Regions from separate parts of the Kitasatospora sp. NPDC006697 genome, predicted to be linked through region 3. Evidence: riboswitches for the same ligand, from Rfam matches in the RefSeq annotation. Region 3 holds a riboswitch; each other region holds the start of a gene.
The links. A riboswitch is a leader RNA that binds a small molecule or an ion and turns the genes downstream of it on or off. The one in region 3 is predicted to bind cyclic di-AMP.
Positions count from the first base shown of each region.

Region 1: linked by a shared signal. The riboswitch ahead of ACFYNO_RS02805 (NlpC/P60 family protein) and the one ahead of ACFYNO_RS11950 (transglycosylase SLT domain-containing protein) in region 3 are both predicted to bind cyclic di-AMP.
Region 2: linked by a shared signal. The riboswitch ahead of ACFYNO_RS19870 (transglycosylase family protein) and the one ahead of ACFYNO_RS11950 (transglycosylase SLT domain-containing protein) in region 3 are both predicted to bind cyclic di-AMP.

Region 1 covers NZ_JBIAGU010000001.1:630,732-633,980, forward strand. The annotation lists gene ACFYNO_RS02800 (NlpC/P60 family protein) at 1-462, opposite strand, end outside; gene ACFYNO_RS02805 (NlpC/P60 family protein) at 640-1,797, opposite strand; cyclic di-AMP (ydaO/yuaA leader) riboswitch at 1,801-1,954, opposite strand; gene ACFYNO_RS02810 (NlpC/P60 family protein) at 2,239-3,249, opposite strand, start outside.
Region 2 covers NZ_JBIAGU010000013.1:94,780-98,028, forward strand. The annotation lists gene ACFYNO_RS19860 (hypothetical protein) at 1-76, opposite strand, end outside; gene ACFYNO_RS19865 (cytochrome P450) at 245-1,477, shown strand; cyclic di-AMP (ydaO/yuaA leader) riboswitch at 1,715-1,880, shown strand; gene ACFYNO_RS19870 (transglycosylase family protein) at 1,886-2,626, shown strand; gene eno (phosphopyruvate hydratase) at 2,874-3,249, shown strand, end outside.
Region 3 covers NZ_JBIAGU010000007.1:82,534-85,782, reverse strand. The annotation lists gene ACFYNO_RS11960 (LLM class flavin-dependent oxidoreductase) at 1-481, opposite strand, end outside; gene ACFYNO_RS11955 (MarR family winged helix-turn-helix transcriptional regulator) at 611-1,033, shown strand; gene ACFYNO_RS11950 (transglycosylase SLT domain-containing protein) at 1,123-2,007, opposite strand; cyclic di-AMP (ydaO/yuaA leader) riboswitch at 2,015-2,175, opposite strand; gene ACFYNO_RS11945 (serine hydrolase domain-containing protein) at 2,339-3,249, opposite strand, start outside.

The DNA of each region.
Region 1 (3,249 bases), on a different contig from region 3:
CAGCGAGTCGGCCCGCTCCCGGCCGAGCTGGGCCAGACTGCTGGCCCGGGCCAGGTAGCCGTCGGGGTCGCTGGAGAGCATCAGCTGCACCGCCGGGTCCATCCCGCCGGCCCGGTACTGGGCCGCGGCGAGTCCGGACAGGCCGGTCCGCATGGTGTTGAGCTGCTCCTGGTCGGCGGCCACCTCGCCCTGCAGCGCGGTGGCCTCGGCCTGCAGCCGCTTGGCGTCCTCCTCGGCGGCGGTGGCCCGCTCCGAGGCCTGCTCGGCCTCCGCGTAGAGCTGGTCGACCTGGGCCTTGACCTCGTTCTTGTCGGGCCGCCCCGCCGGGTCCGCCTGCGCGCCGCCGGCCGTTATCGCCAGCGCCGTGGTCGCGGCGGCAGTGACCGCCAGGACCCGGGCGAGCCGCCGGGGGCCCTGCTGGGAGGTACGGCCCGGGAGTACCGGGCGTTGCGGCATCGCCATGGGCTGACGACTCCAATCGGCTGCTGGTCGTGTCCGAGCGCCGACGTTAGCGAGTCGGGACCAACGAGTCCAAACCCCTGCTGATACGAATATTTGATCCAAAATCAGACATCTGCACCAGAACGGCCCGGCTCCCTTGCGGGGGCCGGGCCGTTCCCTGACGACGCGTCAGTCGCCTCAGGGGCGGACGATCGCCGCGATCGGCATCACCGTCGCGGACTCGTACCGGACGTTGGCGCCGGTGTGCGGGGCGTGGATGATCTGGCCGCCGCCGACGTACATGCCGATGTGGTGCATGTCGGAGTAGTAGACGATCATGTCGCCCGGCTGCGCCTTGGAGATGTCCGTGCCGATGTTGGTGCCGGCCGAGGCCTGCTCCTCGGAGGTGCGCGGCAGCGAGACGCCGGCCTGCGCGTAGGCCCACTGCATCAGGCCGGAGCAGTCGAAGGAGGTGGGGCCGGTGGCGCCGTAGACGTACGGCATGCCGAGCCGGGTGATCGCGGCGGCGACGGCGGCCGAGGCGTGCGAGCCGCCGGTCGAGGCCACCGTGGACGGCGGGGTGCTCGTGGTGCCGCCCGAGCCGGCGGAGCCCGTGGAGCCGAGGTCGGTGCGGGTGGTGTCGCGGGAGGCGGCGGCCTGCTGGGCGGCGGCGGCCTTGGCGTCCGCGGCGGCCTTCTCGGCGGCGGCCTTGTCGGCGGCGGCCTGCTTGGCCTCGGCGGCGGCGATCGCCTGGCGCTGCTGCTCGGTCAGCGAGTTGAGCAGGTCCTGGGCGGCCTTCAGCTTGCCCTGGACGTCGTCCTTGGCGGCCTTCAGCTGCTGGGTGGTGGCGTCCAGGTCGGCGAGCTTGCTGCTGGCCTCGCTCTTGTCCTGGTCCAGCTTGCGCTGCTCCTGCTGGAGCTGCTTCAGGGTCTCGCCCTGGGTGCTGTTGAGCTCGTTGATCGAACCGGCCTGGGTGAGGAAGCTGTCCGGGTTCGAGTTGAGCATCAGCTGCACGGTCGGGGATATCCCGCCGTTGGCGTACTGGTCGGCGGCCACCCCGGCCAAGCCGTTCTGCAGGTTGGTCACCTGGTCCTGCTGCCGGGCCACCTGGTCCTGCAGCTGGGTCACCTGCTGCTGCAGCGCCTGCTGCTTGCCCTGCGCGCCCTCGTAGGCCTGGCTCGCGGCCTCGGCCTTGGAGTTCAGGTCATCGACCTGGGCCTTCACCTGGTCCAGCGTGGGCGCCGGGTCGGCGTGCGCGCCGGTCTGTGCGGAGAGGGCGACGGCGGTCGCGGCAGCGGCGGTCAGGATCGACGCGCGGGTACGGCCGACGGGCTTGGGACGACGATGGGACGCCACGAATCCTTCTTCCTCAGACCGCCTACCGGGTGAGCTGACGGGTTCGGGCTGGAAGACGTGCCCTACGACGCCTCACCGGCCTGCCGGCCGACCTGGCGCCGATTCACCCCGGAGGAACGAGTGGTTCCCCGGCTCCGGTCCGCAGCACCCCCTGAGGGGCTCCCCCATCGGACAGTCAACTGTCCGCGCTGCTTTCCAGACTCGGCGGTAACCCCCGCTGTCACCCGGGTCGGGTGAACGCCATCGCGGTGGTCGTTAGGTGACCCTAGTGACAGATCCGTGATCTGTTCAAATCCTTGTCGGAAGAAAGGTCCAACTTTGACTGTCCGTGATATGACCCTCACCGACCCGTGATCGAGCCGTGCACGCAGCAGTGGTGCGGCTCACAGCACGACTGACCGGCCCTCACCCGGGGGGCCGGCCGGTCGGGGCGACGGAGCGTCAGACCCGGCGGATGGTGTTGATCGGGCCGATCACGGTGGCGTCCGCGATCCGGACCACGTCGCCGGTGTGCGGGGCGTGCACCACCTTGCCGTTGCCGATGTACATGCCCACGTGGTGCCGGTCCGCGCCGTAGATCACCAGGTCGCCGGGCTGCGCCTGGGAGAGGCTGGGCACCGCGGTGCCGACCGTGGCCTGCTCCTGCGAGGTGCGCGGCAGCGAGACGCCGGCCTGGTTGTAGGCCCAGAGCATCAGGCCGGAGCAGTCGAAGTAGGTGCTGCCGGTGGCGCCCCAGACGTAGGCGTCGCCGAGCTTGCTCAGCGCGGCCTGCACGGCCTGGCCCGCGTAACCGCCGGCCTGCGGCAGGTTGACGGGCTGGCGGGTGTCGCTGCGGGAGGCGCGGTCCTGGGCGGCCAGCGCGGCCCGGTCGGCGGCGCTCAGCGAGTTGAGCAGCTTCTGGGCGGCGGTCAGCTTGGCCTGCACGTCCGCCTTGGCCTGGTTCAGCTCCTGGGTCGAGCGGTCCAGCTCGGCCAGGGTGTCCGCGGCTTCCTTCTTCTCCTGGTCCAGCTTGCGCTGCTGGCCGGTGAGCGACTTCAGCGCGTCCGTCTCGGTACTGGTGGCCACCTGCATGCTGGCCGTCTTGTCCAGGTAGGACTGGGGGTCCGAGTTGAGCATCACCTGCACGGCGGGGTCGATCCCGCCGTTGCGGTACTGGTCCCCGGCGACCGCGGCGAGGCCGGACTGCAGGTCCGTCACCTCCTGCTGGGTGCGGGCGACCTGGTCCTGCAGCTGGGCGGCCTGCTGGCGCAGCTGGTCGCCGCGCTCCTTGGCACCGTCGTACTTCTCCGAGGCGGCCTCGGCCTGCTGGTTCAGCCCGTCGACCTGCGCCTTGACGTCGTCCAGCGACGGCTTCGGGTCGGCCCAGGCACCGGTCTGCGAGGAGACGGCGACCGCGGTGGCCGCAGCGGCGGTGAGCACGGCGACGCGTGCACGGCTCGGCTGCTTCGGACG
Region 2 (3,249 bases), on a different contig from region 3:
TGAACCGCCGGGCCGGGCCGTCGCCGTCGCCGCCGTCGAGCACCGCGATGACCACCACTTGACCGGCTACTCGCATGGCCTGCTCCTCCCTGGGGGCGACACCGCACTGGCGCCCACCGTTCGTATCGGAGGATCGTAGGCTTCGGCTGACCCTCCGCAACAGGGATTACCCGTCAGGTGACCAGACTCACTCACCGCGGCCAACGGATACCGTCAAGACATGCCCGCATCGCCGACTGAGTCCATGCCACCCCTGTTCACCTGGGAGTTCGCCGCCGATCCCTACCCGGCGTACGCCTGGCTCAGGAAGCACGCGCCGGTGCACCGCACCACGCTCCCGAGCGGGGTCGACGCCTGGCTGGTGACCCGGTACGCCGACGCGCGCCAGGCGCTCGCGGACGCCCGGCTCTCCAAGAACCCGGCGCACCACAGCGAGCAGGCGCACCGCACCGGGCGGGTCGGCATCCCGGGGGAGCGGCAGGCGGACCTGATGACCCATCTGCTGAACATCGACCCGCCGGACCACACCCGGCTGCGGCGGCTGGTCTCCAAGGCGTTCACCCCGCGCCGGGTGGCCGAGTTCGAGCCGCAGGTGCAGCTGCTGACCGACCGGCTGATCGACTCCTTCGCGGCCCGTGGCACGGCCGACCTGATCCACGAGTTCGCCTTCCCGCTGCCGATCTACGCGATCTGCGACCTGCTCGGGGTGCCGGCCGAGGACCAGGACGACTTCCGCGACTGGGCCGGGATGATGATCCGGCACGGCGCCGGCCCGCGCGGCGGGGTGGCCCGGGCGGTCAAGAAGATGCGGGCCTACCTGCTGGAGCTGATCCACCGCAAGCGCGCCGACCCCGGCGAGGACCTGATCTCCGGTCTGATCCGGGCCAGCGACCACGGCGAGCACCTGACCGAGAACGAGGCCGCGGCGATGGCCTTCATCCTGCTCTTCGCGGGCTTCGAGACCACCGTGAACCTGATCGGCAACGGCCTGCACACGCTCATGAACCACCCCGCGCAACGGGCGGAGCTGCAACGCTCGATCGCGGCCGGCGAGACCGGGCTGCTGGCCACCGCGGTCGAGGAACTGCTGCGCTACGACGGGCCGGTGGAGCTGGCCACCTGGCGGTTCGCGACCAGCCCGCTGACCATCGGCGGGGTGGACATCCCGGTCGGCGACCCGGTGCTGGTGGTGCTGGCGGCGGCCGACCGCGACCCGGCGCGGTTCGGCGGAGCGGACACCCTGGAGCTGGCCCGGCAGGACAACCCGCACCTGGGTTTCGGTCACGGCATCCACTACTGCATCGGCGCGCCGCTGGCCCGGCTGGAGGGCCGTCTGGCGCTCGCCACCCTGCTGACCAGGCTGCCCGATCTGCGCCCGGCAGCCGACCCGGCGGAGCTGCGGTGGCGCGGCGGACTGATCATGCGCGGTCTGCGCCAACTCCCGGTTTCGTTCACACCTGAGAGCCCGCGGGGCTGATGGGACGGCGGAGGCGCTCGGCTGACGGCGTGTCGGACAGCCTCGGAAGTCAGTGATCTGAATGGGGATCAATGCGGACATAGCTGATCAGTAGGTGGGCGATCGATCGCGCTCCGTAATTCTGACGTGATGTCGGCGATATGAGCTTGTGATTGTTCAGCAGATCTGCCTACTCTCCGTGGAGTTCGCGGCAGCGAACCCCGTGCGCGGAAACGCCGAGCCCTGCCCACCGCGCAGCCGGGCAACCCGACTTCCCCATGGGCAGGGGCGGGGGACCCAGGTTTTCTGCCGTCTCCCACGGCTAGGGGTGAAGCCGACCGCCGGAGCGATCCGGGCGGCCGGCCGGGCCATCCTCACCGGTCCGAACCCGACAGCTCACCTCGCAGGCGTGCGGAGAGGGACACCTTCATGCTGCTCAGTGGCACTGGCCGCCATCGCCGTCGCACCACCGCGGAGAAGGCCATCGCCGTCGCCGGCGTGGCCGGCGCGGGCCTCGCTCTGCCGCTGCTCACCGCGGCCGGGGCGCACGCCGCGCCGGTCTCGGTCTGGGACGGCGTCGCCAACTGCGAGTCCACCAACAACTGGTCGATCAACTCCGGCAACGGCTTCTACGGCGGGCTGCAGTTCACCTCCTCGACCTGGGCCGCGTACGGCGGCACCCAGTACGCCCCGCGTGCCGACCTCGCCAGCAAGGACCAGCAGATCGCGGTGGCCGAGCGGGTGCTGGCCTCGCAGGGTCCGGGCGCCTGGCCGGTCTGCTCGGTGAAGGCCGGGCTGTCCAAGGGCGGCGGCGCCGCCGCGGTGGACACCGGCAGCGACTCCGCGCCGACCACCCGGTCCGCGCCGAGCACGCCGAAGCAGACCCAGCCCAGCAGCCCCAGGCCCAGCCAGTCGACGCCCGGTCAGTCGAAGCCGGCCGCCCAGCCGAGCACCCCGGCGCCGGCCGCCGCTCCCGCGAAGCCGGCCGCCCCCAGTCCGGCGAAGCCGCAGACCGGCGGCTACACCGTGAAGCCCGGTGACACCCTGTCGAAGATCGCCACGGCGCAGCAGATCGTCGGCGGCTGGCAGGCGCTGTACCAGCACAACCAGTCGGTGATCGGCGGCGACCCGAACCTGATCTACCCGGGCCAGGTGCTGGACGCCGGCTGAGCCGACTTCCGCGCCCGGATTCCCAGCCCTGCGTGAAGCCGCAGGCCGGAAGCGGTCCGGGGACGTTCAACCCGGCGTCCCCGGACCACACCGAACAGGCATTCAGGTGAACTACCGGCAGGTAGCAGAGCCACACCGTGAGACGGGAGCGAGGTCCGGGTGGCCCGGCCGGTCGGTGCGGTTAGGCTCTGGTCGTAACGCCCCCGCCATCCCTGTCCGCAGGACCGCTTCCGCAAGGAGATGCATAGTGCCGTCCATTGATGTCGTCGTCGCCCGCGAGATCCTCGACTCCCGCGGTAACCCCACGGTCGAGGTCGAGGTCGGCCTCGACGACGGCAGCACCGGCCGCGCCGCTGTCCCGTCCGGCGCCTCCACCGGTGCCTTCGAGGCGCTGGAGCTGCGCGACGGCGACAAGAACCGCTACGGCGGCAAGGGCGTCGAGAAGGCCGTCCTCGCCGTGATCGAGCAGATCGGCCCGGAGCTGGTGGGCTACGACGCCACCGAGCAGCGGCTGATCGACCAGGCGATGCTCGACCTCGACGCCACCCCGGACAAGTCCTCGCTCGGCGCCAACGCCATCCTCGGCGTCTCGCTCGCCGTGGCGCACGCCGCCTCCGAGGCCT
Region 3 (3,249 bases):
CACGCGGGGTGGTGGCGGGGCGCACACCGTCCAGGGTGGTGAACCGGCCGCGGTGGTGCACCGGCTCGCCGGACCAGAGCGCCCGCAGCACGGTCAGCGCCTCGTCGGTGCGGGCGCCGCGGTGGCGGGGTTCGAGGCCCAGGGCGGCGAACTCCTCGGGGTTCCAGCCGGTGCCGACGCCGAGCGCGAAGCGTCCGCCGGAGATCACGTCCAGGCTGGCGGCCTGCTGGGCCACGATCAGCGGGTGGCGGTAGGGGAGCGCCAGGATGCTGGTGGCCAGCCGGATCCGCCCCGTCGCGCCGGCCACCGCCGAGAGCACCACCAGCGGGTCCAGGGTGGCGCCGCCCTCGCTCGCCAGCACGTGGTCGGACATCAGCAGGTAGTCGAAGCGCAGCTGCTCCGCCCGCACTGCCGTCTGCAGCACCGTCCCGCCCGCGCCGGCCGGCCAGCGCGGCGGCTCCAGGGATACGCCCAGTTGCATCGTGCGGTGCCGCCTTCCAGGAATCCGGGGGTTCGCGACCCACCCTAGACCGCGGCTGACGCGGCGTCAGCCCATCCCACGTTGTATTCTGCAACTACCATCGCAGCCACAGCAGCAAGGAGCACGTCGTTGGCCGCCCGGGACGCCTCGATCGACACCATCCAGCGCGAGCTGACCGCCTTCGCCCGCCGGGCCCGGCACAAGGCCTCGCAACTGCACCCCGAGCTCTCCCTGGTGACCTACAGCATGCTCGACCTGATGTACGAGCGCGGCGGCTGCCGGGCGGCCGACCTGGCCGCGCACTTCCTGCTCGACAAGTCGACGGTCAGCCGGCAGGTCGGCGCGCTGGAGAAGCTGGGGCTGGTCGACCGGGAGACCGACCCGGAGGACCACCGCGGGCAGATCCTGCGGCCCAGCGAGGCCGGGCTGCTGCTGCTCCGGGAGGCCTACGAGATGCGGCGGCGCTCCTTCACCGAGCGGTTCACCGGCTGGAGCGACGAGGACCTGGCCGACCTGGCCCGCCACCTGGTGCGCTACGGCGAAGCCGACTGAGCCGCCGCGGCGCCGGCACAACGCGCCGTGGCCGGCCGCCCGACGGAATCGTCGGAGCGGCCGGCCACGAGGGGCAGTGGAGCTCGGGATCAGTACGCCGAGTGGGTCTGCCAGAAGGCCCAAGCGGCGTTCGGGCTGCCGTAGGTCTCGTTCATGTACTGCAGCGCCCACTTGATCTGGGTGGCCGGGTTGGTCTGCCAGTCGGCGCCCGCGGAGGCCATCTTGTTGCCGGGCAGGGCCTGCGGCAGGCCGTAGGCACCCGAGCTGGGGTTGGTCGCGGTGATGTTCCAGCCGGACTCGTGGGTGATGATCTGGTCGAACGCGGCCAGCTGGCCGGCCGGGACGATGGAGGCGGCCAGCGCCTGCAGCGAGCCCGCGGAGGTGTCGGCCGGGGCGGTGACGGCGGTCTGGGTGGTGGTCGCGGCGGCCGGCGCGGACTTGGCCGGGGCGCTCTGCTGCTGCGCCGGGGCCTGGGTCCGGGCCGGAGCCTGGGTCTGCGCCTGGGCCGGAGCGGCCGCGGCCTGCTGCTGGCCGCCGAGCGACAGGTGCTGGCCCGGGAAGATCGTGTCGGGACCGTGGGTCAGCACGGACTTGTTCAGCTGGTACAGGCCCTGCCAGCCGCCCTGCACGTTGTGCGCGTTGGCGATCTTGAACAGGGTGTCGCCACCGCGGACGGTGTAGCCCGCCGGAGCGGCGGCCTGGGTCTGCGCCGGGGCGGCGGCCTGCGGGGCCGACTGCACCTGGGCGGCCGGCTTCGCGGCGGCCGGGGCGGCCTGCTGCTGGGCCGGGGCGGTGTAGCGGTGGTGCTGCTGCGCGGCGTGGTGCTCCGGGGCGTGGTGCTCCGGGGCGGCGCTGGCGCCACCGGCGGCGATCAGCGGAAGGCCGGCGCCGACACCGGCGATCACGGCGATGGCGACGGTGCGCTTGACGGCGGCGCGGCTGGGCAGGCTGGGACGACCGTTGACGGACATCATGACGTGCGATTCCTCTCCCACGCCTACGAGGTGAGCTGTCGGATTCGGGCTGGAGTTGCCCGGCCGCGCTGAGCACGGCTTCACCCCAAGCCCCGCCCGGACGAGTCCGGGTGGGGCGACTTACCTGTGGTTCCCCCGCCCCTGCCGCGGTGCTGGTGCACGTGCTCGCTCGGTCCGGTGGCAGGGCTCGGCGTTCCGGAGAGCGAGGTTCGTGTGGAGACGAACGAGATGCACCGTAAACAGGCCGACGGTCCTATCACAAGCGGATGTGAGGTGTCTCATGTTCGGACCGGGGCCTCGAGGGGAAGGCGCCAGGGTCTTGCCGCCGGCCTCAGCCCTCCTGCCAGAGCGTCGGCGAGACCCCGCCCGGGACGGCGTCCGCCGGGCCGTACGGCTGCCGGGTGAGCACCGTGCCGCCGAGGTCCAGGTGCGAGACCGAGCCGTCCGCCCGGTGCACCACCCGCAGCTGCTCGCCCGCGTGGTAGCCGTCCTGCGCCGTCCAGCTGCCGTCCGGGTCGGCCCGGAAGTGCGTGCAGTCGCCGTCCGCCTCGCGCAGCGTCAGGCCGCGCTTGGTCATCAGCACCAGGGTGAGCGGTGCCGGGCCCCAGAACCAGTGGCCGGTCAGCGCCAGCAGCTCCGGGTCCACCTCGATCGCCGGGCGCCAGGGCTCGGGGAAGCGCGGCTCGCGGTCCGCCACGATCCGCAGCAGATCGGCAGCGACCCGGCCGGGCGCGGCACCTGACGTGGCGTTGGCCAGCACCACCGCCGCCACGTCCTCCTCCTCGCAGGCCCAGAGCGCGGCCCGGAAGCCCGGCACCGAACCGGTGTGCCCGAAGAGCAGCCGGCCGTGCTCGCGGCGCAGTTGCAGGCCCAGTCCGTAGCCCTCGGTCCAGTCGCCGTCCGGGGCCGCGGCCGGACGGCGCATCTCGGCCAGGGTCTGCGCCGAGAGCACCTTGTCGTTGCCGAAGGTGGTCCCGCAGGAGAGGAAGGCGGCGAGCCGGCCCAGGTCGGCGGCGGTGGACCAGAGCTGGCCGGCCGGCGCCATCCGCCCGGTGTCGGTCAGCGGCTCGGCCGTCATCACGTCCGCCCACGGGTGCACCGCGAAGCCGCCCGCGTGCGGGGCCTGCGGCAGCGGGGTGGTGCGGGTCATGCCCAGCGGCTCCAGCACCTCCTGGCGCAGCGCCTCCGCCCAGGGCTGCCCGCGCAGCCGCTCCACCAGCGCGCCGAGCAGCGCGAAGCCCG